Regions from separate parts of the Nakamurella alba genome, predicted to be linked through region 2. Evidence: riboswitches for the same ligand, from Rfam matches in the RefSeq annotation. Region 2 holds a riboswitch; each other region holds the start of a gene.
What was found. A riboswitch is a leader RNA that binds a small molecule or an ion and turns the genes downstream of it on or off. The one in region 2 is predicted to bind S-adenosylmethionine.

Region 1 (3,957 bases), on a different contig from region 2:
CGGCACCGAGATGCCCAGGTGGTCTCGGAGGGTCGTGCCCTCGTACTCGGTCCGGTAGACGCCACGTTCCTGCAGCAGCGGCACGACGGTGTCCGCGAACTCGGCGAGCCCGCCCGGCACCAGGTGCGGGACCAGGATGAACCCGTCGGAGGCATCGGCCTGGACGTAGGAGTCGATGGTCTCGGCCACCGACTCCGGGGTGCCGATGAAGTTCTGCCGGGAGCTGGTCTCGATGACCGTCTCCCGCAACGACAGGCCTTTCGCCTCGGCGAGCGCCCGCCACTGCCGGGAGACCTCGATCGGATCCCGGTTCATCCGCACGCTCGCCCGGCCCTTGGCCAGGGTGTTCTCGCCCGGCACCGGGTCGAACTCGGGCAGCGGTCCGTCCGGGTCGCGGTCGCTGAGGTCGACGTTCCACAGCTGCTCGGCCAGCCGCAGTGCGCTCTGCCCGCTGACCTGCTGGCTCCGCACGTGCCGTGCGAGATCCTGCGCCTCGCTCTCGGTCTCGCCGATGGTGAAGGTGGCCGCCGGCAGCACCAGCAGGTCCGCGTGGGCGCGGCCGTACTTCGCCAGGCGGCCCTTGACGTCGGAGTAGAAGGCCTGCCCGGCCTCGAGGGTGCCGTGCCGGGAGAAGATGGCATCGGCGGAGGCGGCGGCGAACTCGCGGCCCGCATCGGAGTCACCGGCCTGGAAGATCACCGGGCGGCCCTGCGGGGAGCGTGGGACGTCGAAGTGTCCGTCGATGTCGAAGAAGTCGTCGTGGATCGAGAACTCACCCGCCCGGTCGTCGGCCAGGAACCGGCCGGCCGCTGCGTCGGCCACCACGGCGCCGTCCGGCCACGAGTCGAACAGGCGCTGGGTGGCGTGCAGGAACGACTCCGCCCGCGCGTAGCGGTCACCTTCCGCGAGATAGCCACCACGGCGGAAGTTCTCGCCGGTGAAGGCATCCCAGGAGGTCACCACGTTCCACGCGGCGCGACCGTCGGAGAGATGATCGAGAGTGGCGAACTGCCGTGCCACCTCGAACGGTTCGTTGAAGGTGGAGTTGATGGTGCCGGTCAGGCCGATCCGCTCGGTGACCGCGGCCAGCGCGGACAGGATGGTGAAGGTGTCCGGCCGGCCCACCACGTCCAGGTCGTAGATCTTCCCGTTCTGCTCCCGCAGCCGCAGACCCTCGGCCAGGAAGAGGAAGTCGAACTTGGCCTGTTCGGCGATCTGGGCGAACCTGACGAAGGAGTCGAACTCGATCTGGCTGCCCGACTGGGGATCGCTCCAGACCGTCGTGTTGTTGACTCCGGGGAAGTGCGCGGCCAGGTGGACCTGCTTGCGGGGGGTCATGCGAGGGCTCCGATGTCCGAAGAGACTGCTGCGTAACGGTTGGGGGCGACCGGGAGGTCGAGGCGGTCGCGGAGCGACTCGCTGAGGTACTCGGTCTCGCGCAGGCCGAGTCGGCGCAGTTCCGGTACCAGGGCGTGCACGATCACCTCGAGATCGGTCGGCAGGACGCCCGGCCACAGCCGGACGCCGTCGTAACCGGCCTGCTGCCGGTGCACCAGCAGGGCGGCGAGATCCGTTGGAGAGCCGGAGAACACGGCCGTACCGGTCGCGGCGGATGCGCCGTGCCGGTCGTCCAGCTCGGCGAGTCGGTCGGCGCCGGTGGTGTCCCGGTCGTCGAGGAACACCACCAGATCGGTGAGCCGGCGCTGCGCGGCGCCGCCGGTGGCGGCACGCAACCCGTCCAGTTCGGCGAGCGCCGTGGCGGCATCCGGGTCCGCGAGCGGATCGGTGAGAATCGCCACATCGGCCTGTGCGGCGGCGACACCGATGGCACCGTCGCCGGCTTCGCGGCCGGCAGCGACCACCACCACCGGTTGGCCCTGCGGCGGCCGCGGCGTGATGGAGGGTCCGCGCACGGAGAAGTACGGCCCGGCGAAGTCGACGTAGTGCAGCTTGTCGATGTCCACGAACCGCCCGGTCGCCACGTCCCGGATCTCGGCGTCGTCCTCCCAGCTGTCCCAGAGCCGGCGCACCACCTCGACCCAGTCGGCGGCCTCCGCCCAGGCGTCGGCGGGAGGCAGCGGCGCGCGCCGGCCGACCAGGGCGTAGTCCTGGTCGGCGATCGAGATCTGCGGCAGCACACCGGCTCTGCCGCTGGAGACGTAGTCCAGGGTGGCGATCGCCTTGGACAGGTGGAACGGCTCGGTCTGCGAGGTCACGGCGGCGGGCACGATGCCGATGCGGCCGGTGGACGGAGCGATCCGGGCCGCCAGCAGTGTGGCGTCCAGGCGCAGTCCGACCTCGGACGGCCGCTGCGGATCGCGGCCGAAACCGTCCTCCAGCGTGACGAAGTCGAGGTGCGCACGCTCCGCCGACAGCACCAGATCGGTCCAGTAGCGGGCCGAGGTCAGCTCACCGGGGCGGGCAGCGGGGGAGCGCCAGGCTCCGGGGTGGGCGCCGGCACCGGTCAGCGCGACGGACAGGAAGAACGTCATGGAGAGGCTTTCTCATCGGGGCGCTGCATCCGGGTGCGCGTGAACCCGGAAGCAGCGGAGGGAGTGGCCGGATGCGGTCAGGCCGGACAGAGTGCGCTGTGCACTCGCTGCAGGTCGATGTGCCGACGGCTCACCAGGAGCATCGGGGTCACGGAAGTCCGCACGGCGTGCTCCTCCTCGTGGTGGGCGTCGCCACCTGCTGGTTGCCCCGGCACGGTGCCGGGACCTGGTGTTCACCTGGGGCACCCCACAGCATGCGAGGGTTGCCGGTCAGCACGCCAGGGCCTGTCGCTGACACTCATCACCTGCGGGCAGGGTACACAGGTCGGCCGAGGACCGGGGCCGGGAGCCTGCTTGACCCTTGTCGGGCAGCTGGTTACCGTGAGGGAAGGTCATGAGTTCCAGCGCGAAGCTCCGGCTCGCTGGGCGGCAACCCTCCTCCGCGGTGGGGTGCTCCGGATGAGGACCTGGCCCTCCCGATCGGGACGGCAAGTGCGGAGTCACGTCGCAGCGACGGCTCCCGGGCAGGGAAGGACGACCGACGTGCACGCACCCTCGGGTAATCGTCCCTTCCTGCGTCGGCACATCGATCTGCTGCGCACCAGCAGCGATCTCTGTCGTTCCTGACCCGGTCCGGGCGGTCCGTCCCGACCTCCCGGCGTCCCCTCGTCAGCACCCGTCAGCGATCCGGCCGCAGCACGTGGCACGGATCGACCGCATTCCAGAAGGACCCGTCATGGCCACCGTCGTCGCGATCTCCGGCAGCCCGTCACCCACTTCCACCTCGCAGGCCCTGCTGCGGCACGTCGAACTCCGGCTCGAGGTCGCCGGGCACACCGTGGTCACGATCCACCCCCGGGACCTGCCCGCCGACGCCCTGCTGGCCGGCGACAGCAGCGATCCGCAGATCGCGGCCGCGGTCGCGGCCGTCGCGTCCGCCGACGGCATCGTGGTCTCCACCCCGGTGTTCAAGGCGTCCTTCTCCGGACTGCTGAAGACCTTCCTCGACCTGTTGCCGCAGTTCGCCCTGGCCGGTCGCCCGGTGCTCCCGCTGGTCACCGGTGGTTCGCCGGCGCACGTGCTGGTTCTGGACTACGCCCTGCGGCCGGTGCTGCAGTCGATGGGCGCCGCGCCCGTGGCCGCCGGTTGGTTCGTGTCGTCGGCGCAGCTGCGGCGGTACGAGGACGGCGGTCTCGTGCTGGACCCGGCCGCCGCCGGACCGGTGGCGGACGTCACCGACGGCTTCCTGGCCCTGTTGGACGGCCGTCCGGCGCCCGCGCTGCCGGCACCCCGGGTCGACCGGGCGCGGGTCTCGCCGGTTGCCGGCGCCGCCGATCTGCGGGTGCTGCTGGTCGGGCCGGACGACCCGAGGCTGGCCGGCCTGCTCGCCGACCTGAAGGTCGAGTACATCACTCGGTACGCCGCGTACACCCCGGAGACCACGCTGGTCGAGGTGCCGCCGGCC
Region 2 (3,957 bases):
TACTCGGGTGCCGCGGTGAAGACCCTCTGGGACATCCTGCTGCCGTTCTCCGACTACGCCTTCAACAAGGCGCACTCGGCGGCCTACGGGCTCGTCTCGTACTGGACCGCCTACCTCAAGGCCAACTACCCGTCGGAGTACATGGCCGCGCTGCTCACCAGCGTCGGCGACGACAAGGACAAGTCCGCGATCTACCTCGCCGAGTGCCGCAGCATGGGGATCACCGTGCTGCCACCGGATGTCAACGCCTCGGAGAAGAACTTCGCCCCGGTCGGCACCGACATCCGGTTCGGGCTGTCCGCCATCCGGAACGTCGGTACCGGGGTGGTGGCGTCGATCATCGCCTGCCGCAAGGACAAGGGCGCCTACACCAACTTCTCCGACTACCTCAGCAAGGTCGATGCGGTCGCCTGCAACAAGAAGGTGATCGAGTCCCTGATCAAGGCAGGGGCTTTCGACTCGCTGAACCACCCGCGCAAGGGCCTGCTGATGCGGCACGTCGAGGCCGTCGACTCGGTGCTGGCGCTCAAGCGGGCCGAGGCCGAGGGGCAGTTCGACCTGTTCGGCGAGCTGAGCACGGAGGACTCCGCCGACTCGTCGCTGCACATCGAGATCCCGGACACCGAGTGGGACACCAAGCTGCGCCTCGGATTCGAGCGGGAGATGCTCGGGCTGTACGTGTCCGGACACCCCCTGTCCGGGGTCGAGCATGTGCTGGCCTCGCAGTCGGACGCCTCGCTGCCGGACATCCTGGACGGCACCATCCCGGACCGGGCCACGGTGACCGTCGGCGGCATCCTCACCGGTCTGCAGCGGCGGCTGACCAAGAAGGGCGATCCCTGGGCGTCGGCGACGCTGGAGGACCTGGCCGGCGGGGTGGAGGTCGCCTTCTTCCCGAAGGTCTACTCCGAGTTCGCGTTGTCGCTGGCCGAGGACGCCGTGGTACTGGTCAAGGCCCGGGTGTCCCGGTCCGACGACCGGCTCAGCCTGCACGCGCAGAGTGTCACCGTGCCGGACCTGACCGTCTCGACCAACCGCGGCCCGATGCAGGTGACGATGAACGCCGCTCGGTGCACACCCCCGGTGGTCGACCGGTTGCGGGACGTCCTGCAGGCGCACCCCGGCACCACCGCGGTGCACCTGCGGCTGCTGTCCGGCGGCCGGACCACAACACTGCGGCTGGACGACGGGCTTCGCGTCACCCCGACCTCCGCGCTGATGGGTGACCTCAAGGCCCTGCTCGGAGCGGACTGCCTGGCATGAGCGCACCCGACACGACGCCGATCCTGCTGGCCCCGGAGGCCGGCCGACGCAAGCTGGACCCGGCCCGCGAGTTGCTGCACTGGCGGTCCGGCGCGACGGTGCTGGTCGCTGCCGTGCTGGCCGGCATCGTGCAGGCACTGCTGTGGGCGATGGTGGCGCCCGGCGAGCAGTTCGTCGTCTACAAGGACGGCAGCTACCTGCCGCTGCCGACCGAGTCGCCGCGCCAGTTCACCGCTGTCGCGATCATGCTGCTGCTGTCGGTGGCCGCCGGCGCGGCGCTCGCCGCGGCCGCCTGGGCCTGGCGCAGCGTCCGCGGCACCGCCATGCTGCTGACGGTCGGGTTCGCCGGCGCGGTCGGCGCGTTGACCGCCTACCTGCTCGGCCCGGTGATGACCGACGGCACCGATCCGGCGTCGATCGGGGCGTCCGCCATCGACCAGCTGGTCACCGCCGAGCCGACCGCGGGCAACGCGATGGTGATCCTGCTGGAACCGCTGATCGCGATCGCCGTCTACACGTTCCTGGTCGCCTGGCACGGTGAGAAGGACCTGGGAACCGGTCTGCCGCAACCGCTCCCGGCCGTACCGCAGGGCCCGCAGACACCCGAGATGGTGACCTTCGGGCCGCAGGGCCGCCCCTGAACAACCGGTGGGCGACCCGGGCGTGATGAGGATTACGTGGCGTCGATCCACCGGATGTCTGCGTGTGGTCTGACCTCGGTCGACGGTGTGGCACGGCTGTCGTGGAGTACGGCCGGCCGGGAGTCGGGAGCTGTTGTCCGGCTTGACCCGCTCGCGCGGGGATCCCTATCGTCGGTCGCAGGTCATGAGTGCCAGCACGAAGCCCCGGCTTGCTGGCCGGCAACCCTCCGCCACGGTGGGGTGCCCCGGGTGACGACCAGGCCGCGCGCCGTTCGGCGTGCCGCAAGCGTGGACGAGGAGTGGACATGGCCGAGCAGACCGTTGCTTTCCGTGGCTGTCGCCGTCTGCACATCGACCTGATGCGCGCCGCTTCCTCTTCCGCCTGCTGTCCCGGTCACTGATCCGGATCCCTCACGCGTCGCGCCGCTCCGCCGGTGGCCGACCCGCGGGATCCGCACAGGGAAACAGCAGCACACCGCTCGTCACGGTCCCGCCGACCGCGAGCCACCCGAGAAGAGGACCTCGTGCCGCCCAGCGCGAAAGCAGTGACCCCGCAGTACCTGTCGAAGGAGCCACCCGCCGCCGGTATCGGTGCGGATGATGCCGACCTCGCCGCGGCGGTGGCCGCTGCGTCGCGTCCGGTGGTGCGCCGCCGTCGGCCGGGGATGTGGGTGCTGACGGCGGTGGTGCTGGTCCTGACGGTGTTCTCGGTGCTCTCCGTGGCCAAGAACCCGGCGATGGAATGGTCGGTGGTGGGCGACTACTTCTTCTCCTCGTCGGTGCTGGAGGGGCTGTGGCTCTCGGTCTGGGTGACGGTGCTGGTGACGGTGTTGTCGCTGCTGCTGGGCGCGGTCCTGGCGGCGATGCGGCTGTCGCAGCAGCCGGTGCTGCGCGGGCTGGCGTGGGGCTACGTGTGGATCTTCCGATCGGTACCGCTGCTGGTGCAGCTGTTGGTGTGGTTCAACATCGGCTACCTCTACCCGAAGTTGTCGTTCGGCATCCCGTGGGGTCCGACGTTCGTGGAGGCGCCGGCGCGTGAGGTGATGACCGCGGTGCTGGCGGCGCTGCTGGGGTTGACGTTGCACGAGACCGCCTATGCCACCGAGATCATCCGGGGCGGCCTGCTGTCGGTGGATGCCGGGCAGCGCGAGGCGGCGCACGCGCTGTCGCTCTCGCCGCTGTTCACCTTCACCAGGATCGTGCTGCCGCAGGCGATGCGGGCGATCCTGCCATCAGCAGGCTCGTTGTTGGTGGGCACGCTGAAGGCGACGTCGATGTTGTCGGTGATCGCGGTGGCGGACCTGTTGTACTCGGTGCAGATCATCTACAACCGGACGTTTCAGATCATCCCGCTGCTGACGGTGGCCTGCATCTGGTACCTGATCGTCACCTCGGTGCTCTCCGTCGGCCAGTGGGGGATCGAGAAGCACTTCGCTCGTGGCACTTCCCGTACGGTCGGCCGGCGGAACCTGTGGCGGAGTCGCACCACCCGCACCTCACAGGCGGTGGAGGCATGACCGCGGAGCGTCCGGTGATCCGGATCCGGTCGTTGACGAAGTCGTTCGGTGCGTTGCGGGTGCTCAAGGGGGTGGACCTGGACGTCCGCCGCGGCGAGGTGGTGTCGTTGATCGGCGCGTCCGGGTCGGGGAAGTCGACGCTGCTGCGCTGCATCAACGGACTGGAGGACCCGGAGTCCGGCCTCATCGAGGTGGACGGCGCGTTGATGGGCCGGGAGCTGCGCGGTGGCCGGATCCACGAGATCCCGCCGCGGCGCGCCCGGGCGCAGCGGGCCGAGGTCGGGATGGTGTTCCAGAGCTTCCACCTGTTCGGGCACCGGACGGTGCTGGAGAACGTCATGCTCGCACCCCGCCATGTGCGTCGGGTGTCGCGGGACGCGGCCCGGTCCTCGGCGATGGAGCAGTTGGAGCGGGTGGGGTTGGCGGACAAGGCCGGCAGCTACCCGCGGCAGCTCTCCGGCGGCCAGCAGCAGCGGGTGGCGATCGCGCGGGCGCTCTGCATGCGTCCGACGGTGATGCTGTTCGACGAGCCCACG
Region 3 (3,957 bases), on a different contig from region 2:
CCGAGCCGCCGGCGCAGCAGGACGAACCAGCCGAGGACGAGCAGCAGCACCAGGGCCACCACCGCGATCCGGAACCAGCCGGGCCGCCAGGGGTCGATCATCGTCGACCACCCGGGCCGGATCCATGTCATGAGCAGCCAGAATCCCTGTGCCGCAGCGGGTCCCAGGATCAACGGGATCAGGCCGAGTCCGCCGGCCGCGGCCAGACCGCCCCCGGTGCAGAACCCGCGACGCACCGCCAGCAGCCCGGCCGCCGCCACCAGCAGCACGGCGAGGACGGCCAGCGGCCAGACCCACCAGCCCGGGTAGACGAGCAGGTGGCCGAGGACCGGGAAGTAGGTGGCATCGCCCGACGACGGCTGCGAGAGCGCTCCGATGTCACTGCCGCCCAGCGCGTACGCCAGGGCCAGCGTGTTCGCACCGTGGTGCTGCAGCGACGCTGTCGACAGGTACTCCGGCCGGTCCTCCGGCGCGTGGTAGGTGGCACTGCCGTCGATGTAGGCCGAGTTCAGTCCGGTGAACCGGCCCGAGTCTCGCAGCGGCGAGAAGTCGGTGTCGTTCGGCAGGATCCGGTACACCTCGACGGCGAAGTTGGTGGCCACCGGGTACGGCACCGCGCCCGCGTAGAGGTCGACGAGATCGGCGTTGTCCCTGGTGGTCTCGAACATGATCGCCGGTCCGGAGGATCCGCGGGCCTCGACGTTGAGCACCACGCCGCCGTCGGCGGCCAGCGGGCTCTGGGTCACGAAGGCCTCCGCGCCGCAGAGGCAGGCCTCCTCGGCATCGGTGAACAGCAGGACGATGTCGTTGCGCTGCGGCGGTCCTGCCACCAGCGCCCGCGCGGTCTCCAGCAGCGTGGAGACGCCGGCCCCGTCGTCGTTGGCGCCGTAAGAGACCTGGACCGAGTCGTAGTGCGCCATCAGCACCACCCGCCCGGTCGACGCCGTCCCGGGAATCACCGCCACCACGTTCTGCACCCTGGCCATCGCGAAGCCACCGAGGGCGTCGTCCGCGCCGATCGCGTCCTGCACGACCGGGTCCAGCCCGAGCCCGTCGAGGGTGTTGATGATGTACTGCCGGACCTCGTCGGCCGCCGGCGACCCGGCGACGTGCACCTCCGTGCCGATCCGTTCGACGTGCGCCATGGCCCGGCCGGCACTGAACTCCGCGGCCGGGGCGTCGGCCGGCTCCGCATCGGGCGGCTGCACCGACGCCACCGCCCACCAGGCGAGGGCGCCGAGCAGCAGGATCGCCACCAGAGCGGGTACGGGGGAACGGGTCCCGGACTGCGACGTCGCCATGGGTGCATCCTCTCCCGATCAAGGTCCGGTCGCCGGGTCCGACGCGGCTCCGTCCTGACCCTGCCGGTCGAGGCGTTCCGTTGCCCCGGCGCCGGATCGGCGCTAGCGTGACGGGTGTTGGTCATGAGTCCCAGCGACAAGCTCCGGCTTGCTGGGCGGCAACCCTCCGACCGTGGCTGGGGTGCTCCGGATGAGGACCAGGTCGGCGTCAACGGCGCCGGCAACCACGGAATCGCCGCCCCCGGGCGGCCGGTCGACGGAGTACCCGCCATGACACACCGGCAGCAGTCCCACCCGGGATCCGACCGCGGCCTGCGCCCGCACGGCCGCCGCCACGTCGATCTGCAGCGGGTCTCCAGCGCACTCTGTTCCGGCTGATCAGCGCCTCTTCCCCGGCGCACGCGACCCCCGATCGCCCCCGGGGTACCCGCGCGGTACCCGGCGATCGCCACCCGCCGATCACCCGGAGTTCCCTCATGACCACCGCACACCTGCACCACCGCACCACCGCCACTGCCGACAGCCACACCACCCACCTCGCCGATGCCGGCACGCAGGAGGTCGGGCAGGACCTGACGGCCGAGCGGATCATCGCCCTGCCCGGCACCGACGGGGCGCCGGTCAACGGCGCCCGCCCGATCGACGACGTGCTGCAGGCTGCCGGTCCCGACCGGCTCACCCTCGACACCCTGCCCGGCCGCGACCTGGAGTCCGAGGAGCTGCGCGAGCTCGCGGCCTCGATCGCCGCGGACCCGACGCAGTGGCAGCAGCACGTCGCCTTCTCCGACGACAAGCGGCACTACGTCTCCCTGCACCGCGATGCGCACGTCGACGTGTGGGTGCTGTGCTGGACGCCGCAGAACGACACCGGCTGGCACGACCACGACGTGTCGTCCGGGGCGGTGGCCGTCACCGAGGGCACGCTCACCGAGCACAACCTCGCCGTCGGCACGCCGTCGCTGGCGACGGACGTGCCGGCCGGACAGGTCTTCGCCTTCGGACCCGACCACATCCACCGGCTGACCGGGCGGGATCCGGGCAGCGTCTCGGTGCACGCCTACTCCCCGCCGCTGTGGCGGATGGGCCAGTACACGGTGTCGCGCAGCGGGATGCTCCGGCGGAAGTCGGTGTCCTACGCCGACGAGCTCCGCCCCCTCGACGACATGGCCTGACCCCACCCTGGCGCCAGGATCTTCATCGCCTGCGCGTGGGAAGTTGCCGCATTTGGGACGGGTGGTGCAGGAGTCGACCACTTCGTACGCGCCTGCGATGAAGATCCTCGCGGGTACCTGGGGTCTTAGGGCACATTTTCTTCGGCCGGGTTGTCCGATCGGGCGGGTCCCGTTCGTCGTGGGGTCGTACGGTTCGACCCACGAGGAGGAGACCCCATGAAGTACATGATGTTCGTCTGCACCGATCCCGCCCCTGACACGGCTCCGGACAACGGCGAGAGCATCGAGGAGTGGGTGGAGGACGTCGACACCCGCGGGAAGCGGCTGGACGGGGAGCGGCTGCGGCCGGTCGCCGACGCCACCACGGTCCGGGTCCGGGCGGGTGAGTTGCTGGTCACCGACGGCCCGTTCACCGAGTCCAAGGAGTGGATCGTCGGGTTCGACATCCTGGAGTGCGACGACCTGGACGAGGCCATCGAGATCGCCGGCCGGCACCCGATGGCCCGCGGCGGCCGGCTCGAGCTGCGGCCCTTCTGGCCGTTCGAGGACTGAGCCGTCGCCGCACATCCCGACGTCCCGCCCGCCCCGGATCGACACCCCGCCGATCCGGGGCCGGTGCCCGGCACCGCACAGACTCCGCACCGACCCGGCGAGGAGCAGGCGGCACGATCGGCTGTCGCCAGAGCCGTCGCCGAGGAGCGGGTGCCGATCGTCGCCGGGCTGATCCGCACCACCGGCGACTGGGAACTGGCCGAGGACTGCCTGCAGGACGCGGTCGAGCGGGCGCTGCAGCACTGGCCGCTGGCCGGGACCCCGGACAACCCGGCCGCATGGCTCGCCACCACCGCCCGCCGCCGTGCGGTGGACATCCTGCGCCGCCGCCGCACCGAGTCCGACAAGCTGCAGACACTCGCCCAGGAACCCGACGAGCCCGTCCCACCCACGGATGTCACCGAAGGCGGGTACGGGGACGACGTGCTGCGGCTGCTGTTCACCTGCTGCCACCCGGCGCTCCCCCGCGCCGGCCAGGTGGCGCTGACGCTGCGCACCGTGGCCGGACTGGAGATCAAGGAGATCGCCCGCGCCTTCCTCACCTCCGAGGGCACCATGGGCCGGCGACTGCTGCGCGCCCGGGAGAAGATCCGGCACGCGGGCATCGCCTTCCGCGTACCCCCACCGCACCGCGTCGCGGAGCGCACGGCCGGAGTACTGGCGGTGATCTACCTGGTCTTCAACGAGGGCTACTCCGCCTCCGCCGGTGCCGGGCCGCGGACGGAGCTGGCCGAGGAGGCGATCCGGCTGGCCCGGCTCACCGCCGACCTGCTGCCGACCGACGGTGAGGTGCTGGCCCTGCAGGCCCTGCTGCTGTTCCAGCACAGTCGCCGGCACACCCGGTTCGGACCGGACGGTGCCGCGGTGCCGATGCCGGAGCAGGACCGCTCACGCTGGGACCGCACCCTGATCAACGAGGCCTTCGCCGCCCT

Region 1: linked by a shared signal. The riboswitch ahead of GIS00_RS29425 (putative leader peptide) and the one ahead of GIS00_RS26670 (amino acid ABC transporter permease) in region 2 are both predicted to bind S-adenosylmethionine.
Region 3: linked by a shared signal. The riboswitch ahead of GIS00_RS29370 (putative leader peptide) and the one ahead of GIS00_RS26670 (amino acid ABC transporter permease) in region 2 are both predicted to bind S-adenosylmethionine.

Annotation. Positions count from the first base shown of each region.
Region 1 covers NZ_WLYK01000011.1:19,840-23,796, forward strand. The annotation lists gene GIS00_RS22120 (NtaA/DmoA family FMN-dependent monooxygenase) at 1-1,338, opposite strand, end outside; gene GIS00_RS22125 (LLM class flavin-dependent oxidoreductase) at 1,335-2,492, opposite strand; gene GIS00_RS29425 (putative leader peptide) at 2,570-2,635, opposite strand; SAM riboswitch class IV at 2,687-2,798, opposite strand; SAM riboswitch class IV at 2,883-2,993, shown strand; gene ssuE (NADPH-dependent FMN reductase) at 3,229-3,957, shown strand, end outside.
Region 2 covers NZ_WLYK01000023.1:10,310-14,266, forward strand. The annotation lists gene dnaE (DNA polymerase III subunit alpha) at 1-1,263, shown strand, start outside; gene GIS00_RS26665 (DUF2567 domain-containing protein) at 1,260-1,904, shown strand; SAM riboswitch class IV at 2,085-2,199, shown strand; gene GIS00_RS26670 (amino acid ABC transporter permease) at 2,429-3,421, shown strand; gene GIS00_RS26675 (amino acid ABC transporter ATP-binding protein) at 3,418-3,957, shown strand, end outside.
Region 3 covers NZ_WLYK01000006.1:112,007-115,963, forward strand. The annotation lists gene GIS00_RS15670 (M28 family peptidase) at 1-1,301, opposite strand, end outside; SAM riboswitch class IV at 1,421-1,534, shown strand; gene GIS00_RS29370 (putative leader peptide) at 1,572-1,679, shown strand; gene GIS00_RS15675 (cysteine dioxygenase) at 1,889-2,473, shown strand; gene GIS00_RS15680 (YciI family protein) at 2,690-3,025, shown strand; gene GIS00_RS15685 (RNA polymerase sigma factor) at 3,176-3,957, shown strand, end outside.